2 regions of the Streptomyces sp. NBC_00237 genome follow, and region 2 is predicted to be linked to the other one. Evidence: riboswitches for the same ligand, from Rfam matches in the RefSeq annotation. Region 2 holds a riboswitch; the other holds the start of a gene.

Region 1 (6,894 bases), on a different contig from region 2:
GGCGCGAGGTGCGCGCGCACACCGACCGGACCGACGCCGGGACCGCCGCCGCCGTGCGGGATGCAGAAGGTCTTGTGCAGGTTCAGGTGCGAGACGTCGCCGCCGAACTTGCCCGGCTTCGCCAGCCCCACCAGCGCGTTCAGGTTCGCCCCGTCGACGTACACCTGCCCGCCGGCCTCGTGCACGGTCGCGCAGATGTCCGCGACGTGCTCCTCGAAGACACCGTGCGTGGACGGGTACGTGATCATCAGCACCGACAGCTCGTCGCGGTACTGCTCGATCTTCGCCCGCAGGTCCTCGACGTCGACCTCGCCGTCGTCCGCGGTCTTCACGACCACGACCTTCATCCCGGCCATGACCGCGCTCGCCGCGTTGGTCCCGTGCGCCGACGACGGAATCAGACAGACGGTCCGCTGCTCGTCGCCGTTCGCCCGGTGGAACGCCCGCACCGCCAGCAGACCGGCCAGCTCACCCTGCGAACCGGCGTTGGGCTGGATCGACACCGCGTCGTACCCGGTGACCTCGGCGAGCCGCTCCTCCAGCTCACGGATGAGCGTCAGATAACCGGCGGCCTGGTCGACCGGCGCGAAGGGGTGGATCTGCCCGAACTCGGGCCAGGTCACCGGCTCCATCTCGGTCGTCGCGTTCAGCTTCATCGTGCACGAACCCAGCGGGATCATGCCCCGGTCCAGCGCGTAGTCCCGGTCGGCGAGCTTGCGCAGGTAGCGCAGCATCGCCGTCTCGGAGCGGTGCTGGTGGAAGACGGGGTGCGTAAGGTACGCGTCCGTGCGCAGCAGCCCCTCGGGCAGCGCCTCGCCGACGGTCCCGTCCAGCGCGACGATGTCGCCCTCGACCCCGAACGCGGCCCACACGGCGGCGACCTGAGCCCGCGCGGTGGTCTCGTCACACGCCACGGACACCAGGTCGCCGTCGACGCGGCGGAGGTTCACACCGTTCTCGCGCGCGGCGGCGACGACCTCGTCGGCCCTGCCCGGAACCCGTACGGTCAGCGTGTCGAAGTACGTGCCGTGCACGACCTCGACGCCACCGGCCGTCAGCCCCTCGGCCAGGATCGACGCGTAGCGGTGCGTACGCCGCGCGATCCCCTTCAGCCCCTCGGGCCCGTGGTAGACGGCGTACATCCCGGCCATGACGGCCAGCAGCACCTGCGCCGTACAGATGTTGCTCGTCGCCTTCTCACGACGGATGTGCTGCTCACGCGTCTGCAGCGCCAGCCGGTACGCCTTGTTCCCGTCCGCGTCCACCGACACGCCCACGAGGCGCCCCGGGAGGCTGCGCGCGAACTTGTCCCGCACGGCCATGAACCCGGCGTGCGGCCCGCCGAAGCCCATCGGAACGCCGAACCGCTGCGTCGTACCGACCGCGATGTCGGCCCCGAGCTCACCCGGCGACGTCAGCAGCGTCAACGCCAGCAGATCAGCGGCGACGGTGACGATCGCGCCCAGCTCGTGCGCGGCATCGATCACCGGCTTGATGTCCCGCACCACACCGGAAGCACCCGGGTACTGGAGCAGCACGCCGAACACACCGCGCTCGGCGATCTCTGCCGGAATGCCGTCACTCAGGTCGGCGACGACAACGTCCACGCCGGTCGGCTCGGCCCGTGTCTGGATCACGGCAACGGTCTGCGGAAGCGTTTCCGCATCGATCAGGAACACCCCGTTCTTCACCTTGCCCACCCGCCGCGCGAGCGACATGGCTTCGGCGGCGGCGGTGCCCTCGTCGAGCAGGGAAGCCCCCGACGTCGGCAGCCCGGTCAGCTCGGCCACCATCGTCTGGAAGTTGAGCAGCGCTTCGAGCCGCCCCTGCGAGATCTCCGGCTGGTACGGCGTGTACGCCGTGTACCAGGCCGGGTTCTCCATGACGTTGCGCAGGATGACCGGCGGAGTGAAGGTCCCGTAGTACCCCAGCCCGATCATCGGGGCCAGCACCTGGTTGCGGTCGGCGAGCGTACGGAGCTCAGCCAGCACCTCGGCCTCGGTGCGCGCGTCCGGGAGACCCAGCGCCTCGGCGTTCTTGATGGCGTCCGGCACCGCGGCGGCGGTCAGCTCGTCGAGCGACCCGTAGCCGACCTGCGCGAGCATCTTGGCCTGAGCTTCCCCATCAGGGCCGATGTGACGCTGCTCAAAGGGAATGCCACGCTCAAGCTCTACGAGCGGAATACGACGGTTGGCAGTCATCTGCGGAAGGCCTCCTGGTCCGACACGACCTGCGAGGGGCACCACGACACGGGTACCCGGACGGCCTCCCCCTCTGTCATCTCAACCTGAGAGCTTCACCGGAGCGCCACGAACAGCACTCCGACTTTCACCGTCGGTGAGGAAAGGTCACGCACCGGCCTGCGCCGATTCCGCCACCCGCCCTGCTTTCCAGAGTGACCTCGTCCGTGCGGTACAGGGGCCTGAGAGATTCCGGGGAGGAGTTGCTCCTTCGGCGCCTCCGACATCCACTCGGAGGACTCTCCCGCACAGGGTCAGCAGCCTCCGTCAGCCTACCAGCGCACTCTCCCACCCATCCCTCAAGTGGCCAGCCTCGCAATTCTGCTCTTTCGTAGTGCTTTACGGGGATTCACCCCGCAGTTGCGACCAGTTGGAGGGACCGTGCAGACCGACATCGATCCGCGCAGCCTGATCGGCCGCAAGGCTTTCGACCGCAACGGCACCAAGATCGGAACGGTGGACGAGGTCTACCTGGACGACGCCACCGGCGTCCCGGAATGGGCCGCCCTGCGCACGGGCCTCTTCTCCCGCGACGCCTTCGTCCCCCTCGAACCCAGCCGCCTGGAGGACGACACCCTCCGCATCCCCTTCGAGAAGGCCCTGATCCGCGACGCCCCCGACTTCGGCGTCGGCCGCCACCTCTCCCCCGAACAGGAACTCCAGCTCTACCACCACTACGGCCTCCACCTCCCCCGCTAGGGCACGCCCCGTGAGGGGCGCGGGGCTGTAACACTGTGCGGCTCCGCCGCGCGGGCGCGCCCAGCCCCCACGCACCCGCACATCTCCGGGACAGCCGCGCGGCCAGCGCTTGAGGTGAAGGGGCGGAACCGGGGCAGCCCGCCGGAGGCGCACCGAGGCACCGCTCACCCCACCCGCACCGCAGCACGAATCCACCCCGCCCCCCCCATCCCGCCGTGCAGAACGGAGCCCCCTGCGCGCAGGACAAGCCCCCTCAGCCCGACCGCAGGTCACCCACCACCCCGCCCCGCCCCACCAACGGCAACGGCTCCCCGACCTCCAACCCCGGATCATCCACCCGAAACGTCCGCACCCGCCCCGCCCCCACCGACCCCGGCTCCTCGAACCGCACCGTCACCCGCCCCACCCCACTCCCCTGCACCCACCCCGCCCCGTACTCCGCATGCCACACGTCGTGCCCGGCCAGCCACCGCCGCTCCCCGGCCGCCTCCTCAGGCACCTCCACCGGCTCCGGAGCCACCACCTCCACCTCGGCCTCACCGGCATCACCCGCCACCGAACCCCCTCCCTCAGCCCCAGCGGCCTCGGCGTCCCGCGCCGCCTGCGCGAAGAGATCCTCCTGCGTGAAGTCCGCGAGCCCCGTCACCCCCACCCCCAGCAACCGCACACCGCCCGTCGTGTCCACCCCCTCCAGCAGCCTTGCAGCCGCCTCCCGCACCACCCCCGGATCATCCGTCGGCCCCCGCAGGGTCTCCGACCGCGTCAGCGTCGAGAAATCGAACCTCCGCACCTTGAGCACCACGGTCCGCCCCGACCGCCCGGCCCCCCGCAGCCGCTCCACGCACCGGTCCGCCAGCCGCTCCACCTCCGACCGCACCCGCACCCGGTCGTGCAGGTCGACGTCGAAGGTGTCCTCGACCGACACGGACTTCGCGTCCCTCTCGGCCACCACGGGCCGGTCGTCGAGCCCCTGAGCCATCCGGTGCAGCGACGCCCCGTGCGCCTTCCCCAGCAGCCGTACGAGCTCGTCCTCGCCCGCCTCCGCCAGGTGCGCGACCGTCGTCATCCCGGCCCGCCGCAGATGGTCACCCGTAGCCGGACCCACCCCCGGCAGGATCCGCACCGGCATCGGCGCGAGCAGGTCCCGCTCGCTCCCCGGCACTATGAGACGCAGCCCGTCCGGCTTGGCCTCCTCGGACGCGATCTTCGCCAGCATCTTGGACCCCGCGAGCCCCACCGACCCGCTGAGCCCCGTCAGCTCCTTGATCTGCTCGCGCAGCCGCTCCCCGACCGCCCGCGCGGAAGCCTCGTCGTCCGCCACTCCCCCGGCCTCCAGATCCACGAACGCCTCATCGAGGCTGAGCGGCTCCACCAACGGCGACAGCCGCCCCAGCAGCTCCATCACCAGCTCGCTCACCGCCCGGTACAACGCGAACCGAGGCACCAGATACGCGGCATGGGGCGCCAGCCTCCGCGCCTGCGCCGTCGGCATCGCCGAATGCACGCCGAACCGCCTCGCCTCGTACGAAGCAGTGGCGACCACCCCGCGCGGCCCGAGCCCGCCCACCACGACCGGCTTTCCGCGCAGGCTGGGCTTCGCCGCCTGCTCCACAGCGGCGTAGAAGGCATCCATGTCGAGATGCAGAATGGTCGGCGCGGTCCTCACCCCACCGATGCTGCCCTACGCCACTGACAATCGGCCTGCACCCGGTACACGGCCCCGCCGGACCACACCCGCCCCCGGCTCCGCACCGGCCTCAGACGGCCCGGTTCCGCCGCCGCGCCAGCTCGTCCCCCGGGTTGTTCCCGACCAGGGTCTCGCCGGTGTCCACCCGCTCCCCGTGCAGCTGCGACAGCGCCGTCTCGACGTCCCGCCACACCACGCCCACGGCGATCCCGAAGATTCCCTGGCCCCCCTGCAACAGGCTGACGACCTCGTCCGGCGAGGTGCACTCGTAGACGGTCGCCCCGTCGCTCATCAGCGTCATCCGCTCCAGATCCTGAAAGCCCCGGGCCCTCAGGTGCTGCACGGCGGCCCGGATGTTCTGCAACGCGACCCCGGTGTCCAGGAACCGCTTGACGATCTTGAGTACGACGACATCGCGAAAGCTGTACAGCCGCTGCGTGCCCGACCCGTACGCGGGCCGCACACTCGGCTCCACGAGCCCGGTGCGCGCCCAGTAGTCCAGTTGCCGGTACGTGATCCCGGCCGCGGCACACGCGGTGGGCCCCCGGTATCCGACCGTCTCGACAGCGGGCTGGGCCGCCGCGCGGGGGTGCTGATTGTCTGTGGGGCTCGCTGTGGGGTCGGCCGAACTGCCGAGCGGATACGGCCCGCCCGTCGCCGTACCGTCGCCGCTGATTCTCACGCCGACCTCCGTCCTTGACCTGCCTTGTCGACGGTAGGCAGTCACCCGGGGTGCGTCAACGATCGCCACACTCGGCACGCCGAGTGATAATCACCCTGAGAGTGGTTTCCCGTATCTCTCCTCGGGGAAAGGCTACTCGAATGCGCAGAAGTCCCCGGGGACCCGAAGGCCCACCGGGGACGTGCGACTCACTGGATCACCGACCGCTGGATCACCGACCCACCGGCCGTTCACCGGATCACTGACTGTTGGTGCCGAAGTCCTCCGGCGAGATCTGGTCGAGGAACTCACGGAACTTCTCGACCTCGTCCTCCTGCTCGTCCGGAATCGCGATCCCGGCATCGTCCAGGACCCCGTCACTGCCGTAGATCGGCGTTCCGGTGCGCAGCGCGAGCGCTATCGCGTCGGACGGCCTGGCACTGACCTCGACACCGCTGGCGAAGACCAGCTCGGCGTAGAAGACCCCGTCCCGCAGATCGGTGATCCGCACCTCGGTGAGCTCCTGGCCGACCGCTTCGAGCACGTCCTTGAAGAGGTCGTGCGTCAGCGGCCTGGCGGGGGCCAGCCCCTGCTGGGCGAAGGCGATGGCAGTGGCCTCACCCGGTCCGATCCAAATGGGAAGGTACCGATCGCCTCCCACTTCACGCAGGAGCACGATCGGCTGGTTGTTGGGCATTTCCACCCTGACACCTACGACGTCGAGCTCATTCACACAGCAACCCTAGGACGTGCCCGACCGGTTTGGGTAGTCGGGCTCCTGTTCACTCCACCTGCGGCTCAGTTCGAGCCGGACCTCAGCGCGGTCTGTACCAGCGCCGCATGCAGTCGTACGGAGAGCCCCGCGAGCTCCCTCGTGGTCGCCTCGGCATGCGCCCTCGTCTGCGGATTGCGGTGTCGCCGCAACGGAGCGACGACATTGCCGATCAACCCGGCCTCCCGGTCCGCCGCGGCCTTCATGGCCCGCAGGTGTCTCGGTTCCAGACCGAAGCGCCCCAGGTCCGCGACGATTCTCGCCACCGTGACGGCCTCCGCGTCGTAACCGCCGTCGGGCAGTTCCGAGATGAGTCCGTACGCCTCCCACTCGCCGAGCTCGCTCTCCTCGACCTCAGCGGCCGCCAGCAGCTCGTCGCGCCCGAGCCGTGCCACGGTCACCCGCTCCGCGGCCACCTCCGGCGCCCCGTCGAGCAGCTCGCGCGGCCCGCCCGGGGACGGCAGCCGGACGTCCTCGCCGCGCTCCAGCGCGTCGAGGTGCTCCTTGATGACCTTGAGCGGGAGGTAGTGGTCGCGCTGCATCCGCAGCACCTGAGCGAGCCGCTCCACGTCCGCCGGACCGAACTTCCGGTACCCGGACGGCGTGCGCTGCGGCTCGACCAGCCCCTCCGCCTCCAGAAAGCGGATCTTGGAGATCGTTACTTCGGGAAATTCCTCGCGCAGCAGGCTGAGCACCGAACCGATGCTCATCAGCCTGCCGCCGGCGGAGGCGGCGCCGCGCACGGCACCGCCCGTCTGGATTCGCAGCATGGACCTTCCCTGAAGGGATCAGACGCCCAGCTGGCTCGCGTAGAAGACCAGCCGGTACTTACCGA
Region 2 (6,894 bases):
GGCTTGCAACGTTCCCTCCAGGGAGATCCCGGCGAGCCCGCAGTGATGCGTGGCTGATGTGCTGCCGCCCTTCGGTGCTGAGAGAAGTTCGGGGCAGGGCTGCGCAGGCGCAGGGACTCTTCAGGGACTTTCAGCTCTGTCAGAGGGACTTCCCGGGGACTTTCCGCCGTGTGGACGGGAAAGGCTCTGACAGAGCTGAAAGGTAGGAAACACCAGGTCAGGGGGTGGTTGTCAGCACTCGATGACGTTGACGGCGAGGCCGCCTCGGGCCGTTTCCTTGTACTTGACCTTCATGTCGGCGCCGGTCTCCTTCATGGTCTTGATGACCTTGTCGAGGGAGACCTTGTGGCTGCCGTCGCCGCGCATCGCCATCTTCGCGGCGGTGACCGCCTTGACGGCCGCCATGCCGTTGCGCTCGATGCACGGGATCTGGACGAGGCCGCCGACCGGGTCGCAGGTCAGGCCCAGGTTGTGCTCCATGCCGATCTCGGCGGCGTTCTCTACCTGCTCCGGGGTGCCGCCCAGGACCTCGGCGAGCGCGCCCGCGGCCATCGAGCAGGCGGAGCCGACCTCGCCCTGGCAGCCGACCTCGGCGCCCGAGATCGAGGCGTTCTCCTTGAAGAGCATGCCGATCGCGCCGGCGGCGAGGAGGAAGCGGACGATGCCGTCCTCGTCGGCGTTCGGGACGAAGTTCATGTAGTAGTGCAGGACCGCCGGGATGATGCCCGCCGCGCCGTTCGTGGGGGCCGTGACGACGCGGCCGCCCGCGGCGTTCTCCTCGTTGACGGCCATCGCGTAGAGGGTGGTCCACTCCATGGCATGCGTCTTGGGGTCGCCGTCGGCGCGCAGCTGGCGGGCCGTGTTGGCGGCGCGGCGGCGGACCTTGAGGCCGCCGGGGAGGATGCCCTCGTGGGACATGCCGCGCGAGACGCATGCCTGCATGACGCGCCAGATCTCCAGGAGGCCCTCGCGGATCTCCTCCTCGGTGCGCCAGGCCCGCTCGTTCTCCAGCATCATCGAGGAGATGGAGAGGCCGGTTTCGCGGGCCATGCGCAGAAGCTCGTCGCCCGTGCGGAAGGGGTGCTTGAGGACCGTGTCGTCCGGGACGATCGGGTTGTCGCCCGCCACGGCGTCCTCGTCGACGACGAAGCCGCCGCCGACGGAGTAGTAGGTCTTCTCCAGGAGGGGCGCGCCCTGGGCGTCGTACGCGAAGAGGGTCATTCCGTTCGCGTGGTACGGCAGGGAGCGGCGGCGGTGGAGGATCAGCTCGTTGGGCTCGTCGAAGGCGATCTCGTGGGCCTCGCCGATCTCCGTGCCCAGGAGGCGGAGGCGACCGGTGGCGCGGATGCGTTCGACCTCGGCGTCGGCCGTTTCGACGTTCACCGTGCGCGGGGAGTGGCCCTCCAGGCCGAGCAGGACGGCCTTCGGGGTGCCGTGACCGTGGCCGGTGGCGCCGAGCGAGCCGAACAGCTCGGCGCGTACCGACGTGGTCTGGGCGAGCAGGCCGTCCTTCTTGAGGCGTCCCACGAACATGCGGGCGGCCCGCATGGGGCCGACCGTGTGGGAGCTGGACGGGCCTATGCCGATCGAGAACAGGTCGAAGACCGAGATGGCCACAGCAGAACTCCTCAGAAGGGTGGCGGACGCCGTTGTCCGTCGGGCAGAACACGTGCGGAACAAGTGTGCGGGCTGTCCCCTGCCCGCCCTCGGGCGACGAGAGGGGCAAGGGACGGGGCACCGCACTCACTGTCCAGTGTGCGCGGTGCCCCGTTTTTACGTATTGCTGGATTTGGTCGTACAGATGAAGCCTACGGAACTACTCCGTATTACTTCAGACCGGGGTAGAGCGGGTGCTTGTCCGCGAGGGCCGAGACCCGGGCGGAGAGCGCCTTGACGTCGTACGAGGGCTTCAGGGCCTCCGCGATGATGTCGGCGACCTCGGTGAAGTCCTCCGTCTGGAAGCCGCGGGTGGCAAGGGCGGGGGTGCCGATGCGCAGGCCCGAGGTGACCATCGGGGGGCGGGGGTCGTTCGGGATGGCGTTGCGGTTGACCGTGATGCCGACCTCGTGGAGACGGTCCTCGGCCTGCTGGCCGTCCAGCTCCGAGTTGCGCAGGTCGACGAGGACCAGGTGCACGTCGGTGCCGCCGGAGAGGACGGACACGCCGTGCTCGGTGACGTCGGACTGGACCAGGCGCTCGGCCAGGATGCGGGCGCCGTCCAGGGTGCGCTGCTGGCGCTCCTTGAACTCCGGCGAGGCCGCGACCTTGAAGGAGACCGCCTTGGCCGCGATCACGTGCTCCAGCGGACCGCCCTGCTGACCCGGGAAGACCGCGGAGTTGATCTTCTTGGCGAGCTCCTGCGTGGAGAGGATCACACCGCCGCGCGGGCCGCCGAGGGTCTTGTGGGTGGTCGTGGTGACGACGTGGGCGTGCGGGACCGGGTTGGGGTGCAGCCCGGCCGCGACGAGGCCCGCGAAGTGCGCCATGTCGACCATCAGGTACGCGCCGACCTCGTCCGCGATCTCGCGGAACTTGGCGAAGTCCAGCTGGCGCGGGTACGCCGACCAGCCCGCGACGATCAGCTTCGGCTGGGACTCCTTGGCGAGGCGGGCGACCTCCTCCATGTCGACCTGGCCGGTCTCGTCGACGTGGTACGGGACCACGTTGTAGAGCTTGCCGGAGAAGTTGATCTTCATCCCGTGGGTCAGGTGACCGCCGTGGGCCAGGTTCAGGCCCATGATCGTGTCGCCCGGCTTGAGGAGGGCGAACATCGCGGCGGCGTTCGCCTGCGCACCGGAGTGCGGCTGGACGTTCGCGTGCTCGGCACCGAACAGCGCCTTGATGCGGTCGATCGCGATCTGCTCGACGACGTCGACGTGCTCGCAGCCGCCGTAGTAGCGGCGGCCCGGGTAACCCTCGGCGTACTTGTTGGTCAGGACCGAGCCCTGGGCCTCCATGACGGCGACCGGAGCGAAGTTCTCCGAGGCGATCATTTCGAGGGTGGACTGCTGGCGGTGGAGCTCGGCGTCGACGGCGGCGGCGACGTCCGGGTCCAGCTCGTGGAGGGAGGAGTTGAGAAGCGACATCAGGCGAGTCCCTAAGGGTTTCAGTTGCCGGAGAGCGCGGTGTACTCGTCGGCGGAGAGCAGGTCGCCCGGCTCGTCCGTGACGCGCACCTTGAACAGCCAGCCGCCCTCGAAGGGAGCGGAGTTCACCAGCGAGGGGTCGTCCACGACGGCCTGGTTGGCCTCGACGACCTCGCCGGTCACCGGGGAGTACAGGTCGCTGACGGACTTGGTCGACTCCAGCTCGCCGCAGGTCTCGCCCGCGGTCACCGTGTCGCCGACCTCCGGGAGCTGGGCGTAGACGACGTCACCGAGCGCGTTGGCCGCGAACTCCGTGATGCCGACCGTCGCGACGCCGTCCTCGGACGTCGCGAGCCACTCGTGCTCCTTGCTGTAACGCAGCTGCTGGGGGTTGCTCATGGCTGAATTCTCCTGGATGCGGGGGAGTGCTGAGGAACGGGGTCTTGACAGATGAGACGTGAGGACACGCGTGAGGATGCGGCGTTCGTCACTTTCGGCGCGTCGGAGCGGTGCTCGCGGGGCGTCGGAGCGGTGCTTCCGGCGGCCCCGGACGTCACTTCTGGCGCTTGTAGAACGGCAGGGCGACGACCTCGTACGGCTCGTGCGTGCCCCGGATGTCCACGCCGACGCCCGTCGTGCCCGGTGCGGCGAAGGCGGCGTCGACGTACGCCATGGCGATCGGCTTGCCGAGCGTGGGGGACGGGGCGCCCGAGGTGACCTCGCCGACGACCTGGCCGTCCACGACCACCTGGAAGCCGGAGCGCGGGACGCGGCGGCCCTCGGCGATCAGGCCGACCAGCTTGCGCGGCGGAGCGGTCTCGGCGCGCTCGGCGGCCGCTTGGAGGGACGTACGACCGACGAAGTCGCCCTCCTTCTCGAACTTGACGACCCGGCCCAGGCCCGCGTCGAAGGGGGTGAGCTTCGTGGTCAGCTCGTTGCCGTACAGCGGCATGCCCGCCTCCAGGCGCAGCGTGTCCCGGCAGGAGAGGCCGCACGGGATGAGGCCGACGCCCGCGCCCGCCTCGGTCAGCGCCTCCCACAGGGCCACCGCGTGCTGCGGCTCGACGAAGAGCTCGAAGCCGTCCTCGCCGGTGTAGCCCGTACGGGCGATGAGGGCGGGGACGCCCGCGACGGTGCCGGGCAGGCCCGCGTAGTACTTCAGGCCGTCCAGGTCGGCGTCCGTGACGGACTTCAGGATGCCGGGGGACTCCGGGCCCTGCACCGCGATGAGGGCGTACGCGTCGCGGTCGTCGCGGACCTCGGCGTCGAAGCCCCCGGCGCGGGCGACGAGGGCGTCCAGGACGATCTGGGCGTTGCCCGCGTTCGCCACCACCATGTATTCAGATGGTGCGGCCTCGGTCTCGGCCAGGCGGTAGACGATCAGGTCGTCGACGATGCCGCCGTCCTCCTGGCAGATCATCGTGTACCGGGCGCGGCCGAGGCCGACGGTGCCGATGTTGCCGACGAGGGCGTAGTTCAGGAGGTCCACGGCCTGCGGGCCCGTGACCGTGATCTCGCCCATGTGGGAGAGGTCGAAGAGCCCGGCCCGGGTGCGCACGGCGTTGTGCTCGTCGCGCTCCGAGGCGTACCGCAGCGGCATGTCCCAGCCCGCGAAGTCGGTCATGGTCGCGCCCAGCGAACGATGCAGGGCATCGAGGGCGGTGCGGCGGGGGGTGGTGCTCATGAAAGAACTCCCAGGGCGGCAGGCATGCGCAGGGCATGACGACGAGGACGATCCTCCCCATCTGTCATCGGAACCTGAGAGGTTCGCCGGAGCAATTCGGTCCGGCTTGCACCTTGGGTGGGGTCACCTGGTGGGGGACCCGCTTTTCAGATCTGCCTCGCCCGCGCGGTTCGGGGCCTGAGAGATTCAAGGGAGGAGCTTGCTCCTTCGGCGTCCCGGGCACTGCTGCCGAGGACTCTCCCGCGCGGATTCATGCGGCCGTTGTGAAGTTGAGGGTGCGCAGGGGACGCCTGGCGCGCACATCATTGCACGCCCCCTCCGGTCAGCAAATCGCTTGTCCCGCATTACCTATTCTTTACACTTCGTGGGCAAGGGTGAGGGCATACCCACAGGGGGAGGGGTGAGGACGTTGCAGCAGCCCAGTGCATGCGCCACAACCGCGGGCATGGCAGCCGCAGGCGTGGCAGCCGCAGGTGTGCGGGCAGAGGCGGTCGTGGGGGCGGTGGGGCCCGTGCCGGTTCCGGTCGTACGCGATCTCCGGGAGCGGGCGGGGCGGAGTCCGCGTCGGCTGATGTTCGCCACGGGGGACGTGGTGGTGGTGTCGGGCCTGCCCGGCAGCGGCAAGTCCACCCTCATGGGCCGGGCCGCGACGGGGGTGCGGACCATCGATTCGCAGGACGTACGGGAGCGCTGGGACGCGAAGGCGCCGCGCTTGCTGCCGTACGCCCTCTACCGCCCGCTCGTGCGCGTCGCGCACTACGCGGGCCTGCGGAAGGCGCTGCACTCGGGCGAGTCCGTCGTCGTGCACGACTGCGGTACGCAGGCGTGGGTGCGGCGGTGGCTGGCGCGCGAGGCCCGCAGACGCGGGCGCGGGCTGCGGCTCGTCCTGCTCGACGTGACGCCCGGGGTGGCCAGGGACGGTCAGCGCGAGCGCGGACGAGGAGTCTCCGGTTACGCCTTCGCCCGGCACCGCAGGGCCGTCGGCGCGCTGGTCCGCGACGCGGAGGAGGGCAGGCTGCCCGCCGGGTGCGCCTCGGCGGTGCTGCTGGACCGGGACGCGGCGGGAGCGCTGAAGGAGATCGGGTTCGAGGGGAAGTGAGGGGCGTCGGACGGTGCGCCGTCCGACGCCCCCAGGGGTGGATCAGGAGTGCGTCCACGTTCCGATCCTGCCCACGGCGAACTTGGTGATCAGTTCGCCGGAGAGCTTGACGGCCTCGTCGAAGGTCAGCTTCGCCTTGCTCCAGTCGCGGGCGGACACGGCATCGAAGAGCGCTTCGAACTTCACCTTCAGGGCGGTCTTGGCGGCGGCGACGTCGCTGTCCGGCCGGGTCGTGTCCGGCTGGGTCGTGTCCGGCTGGGTCGTGCCGGGTGTCGTCGTGCCGGGTGTCGTCGGGTCGGGTTCGGTCGCACCCTGGATCGGGGCGTTGACGGAGGCGTGGTCCTCGCCGCTCGCCGTGACGCCCGGGCTGTCGCCGGTGGTGGACGGCTCCGGGTCCACGGGCGCGGTGGGCGGTGACACGACGATGGTGGGCACCGGCGTCCCCGGTACCGGTACCGGCTCCGGGTCGGCGGTCGCCGCCGTGAGGCTCGCCAGTGCGGTGGCCAGCGCGGCCTCCACCGCCGGGCGTGCGGAGGGCCGTTCCGCGACGGGCCCGGCGACCAGGCCGCGGGCGGCCTCGGTCAGTGCGGTCAGGTCCTGCTGGGCCGCACGCTGCTGCGGCGTCATGGGTACGACGGGCGAGGAGGCCGCGGGGAGGCGGCCCTCGTGGGCGGGGGCGGCGACGGCGGCACCGGCCGTGCCGAGGATCAGCGCCCCGCAGAGAGAGGTGGCGAGGGCGAGGGCGGCGGTCCTGTTCAGTGCCATGACGGCGGGTTTCCTTCCGGAGGGGGAGTGTCACGTCGGGGAGGGCCGATCGGCCTCGTCGTCCACCCTCGAATCACGCGGCACGCTCCGCAACGCGACGAGTGCGGAACGTCGCCATTCGGGTGCACTCTGCGGGTCCGGTACGGCCCGGCGATAGGCTCGGACCCCAGTACAGGGGCGGGTGGCAGGGCGAGAAGGGGACGGTCCGTGGAGATTCCGGAGACGACGGGGCAGTACGGGGAGCCGGAACAGCCCGGCCCC

Evidence for each region. A riboswitch is a leader RNA that binds a small molecule or an ion and turns the genes downstream of it on or off. The one in region 2 is predicted to bind glycine.
Region 1: another riboswitch for glycine. It lies ahead of gcvP (aminomethyl-transferring glycine dehydrogenase); the one in region 2 lies ahead of gcvT (glycine cleavage system aminomethyltransferase GcvT).

Annotation. Positions count from the first base shown of each region.
Region 1 is NZ_JAPEMT010000005.1:10,961-17,854, reverse strand. It holds gene gcvP (aminomethyl-transferring glycine dehydrogenase) at 1-2,201, opposite strand, end outside; glycine riboswitch at 2,401-2,497, opposite strand; gene OG897_RS35945 (PRC-barrel domain-containing protein) at 2,622-2,939, shown strand; gene OG897_RS35940 (DNA polymerase IV) at 3,193-4,605, opposite strand; gene OG897_RS35935 (MerR family transcriptional regulator) at 4,697-5,308, opposite strand; gene OG897_RS35930 (bifunctional nuclease family protein) at 5,547-6,020, opposite strand; gene OG897_RS35925 (MerR family transcriptional regulator) at 6,086-6,829, opposite strand; gene OG897_RS40930 (FHA domain-containing protein) at 6,848-6,894, opposite strand, start outside.
Region 2 is NZ_JAPEMT010000002.1:1,792,885-1,799,778, reverse strand. It holds gene OG897_RS21770 (L-serine ammonia-lyase) at 232-1,617, opposite strand; gene glyA (serine hydroxymethyltransferase) at 1,827-3,086, opposite strand; gene gcvH (glycine cleavage system protein GcvH) at 3,107-3,484, opposite strand; gene gcvT (glycine cleavage system aminomethyltransferase GcvT) at 3,639-4,769, opposite strand; glycine riboswitch at 4,926-5,022, opposite strand; gene OG897_RS21750 (AAA family ATPase) at 5,215-5,868, shown strand; gene OG897_RS21745 (hypothetical protein) at 5,911-6,633, opposite strand; gene OG897_RS21740 (enhanced serine sensitivity protein SseB) at 6,841-6,894, shown strand, end outside.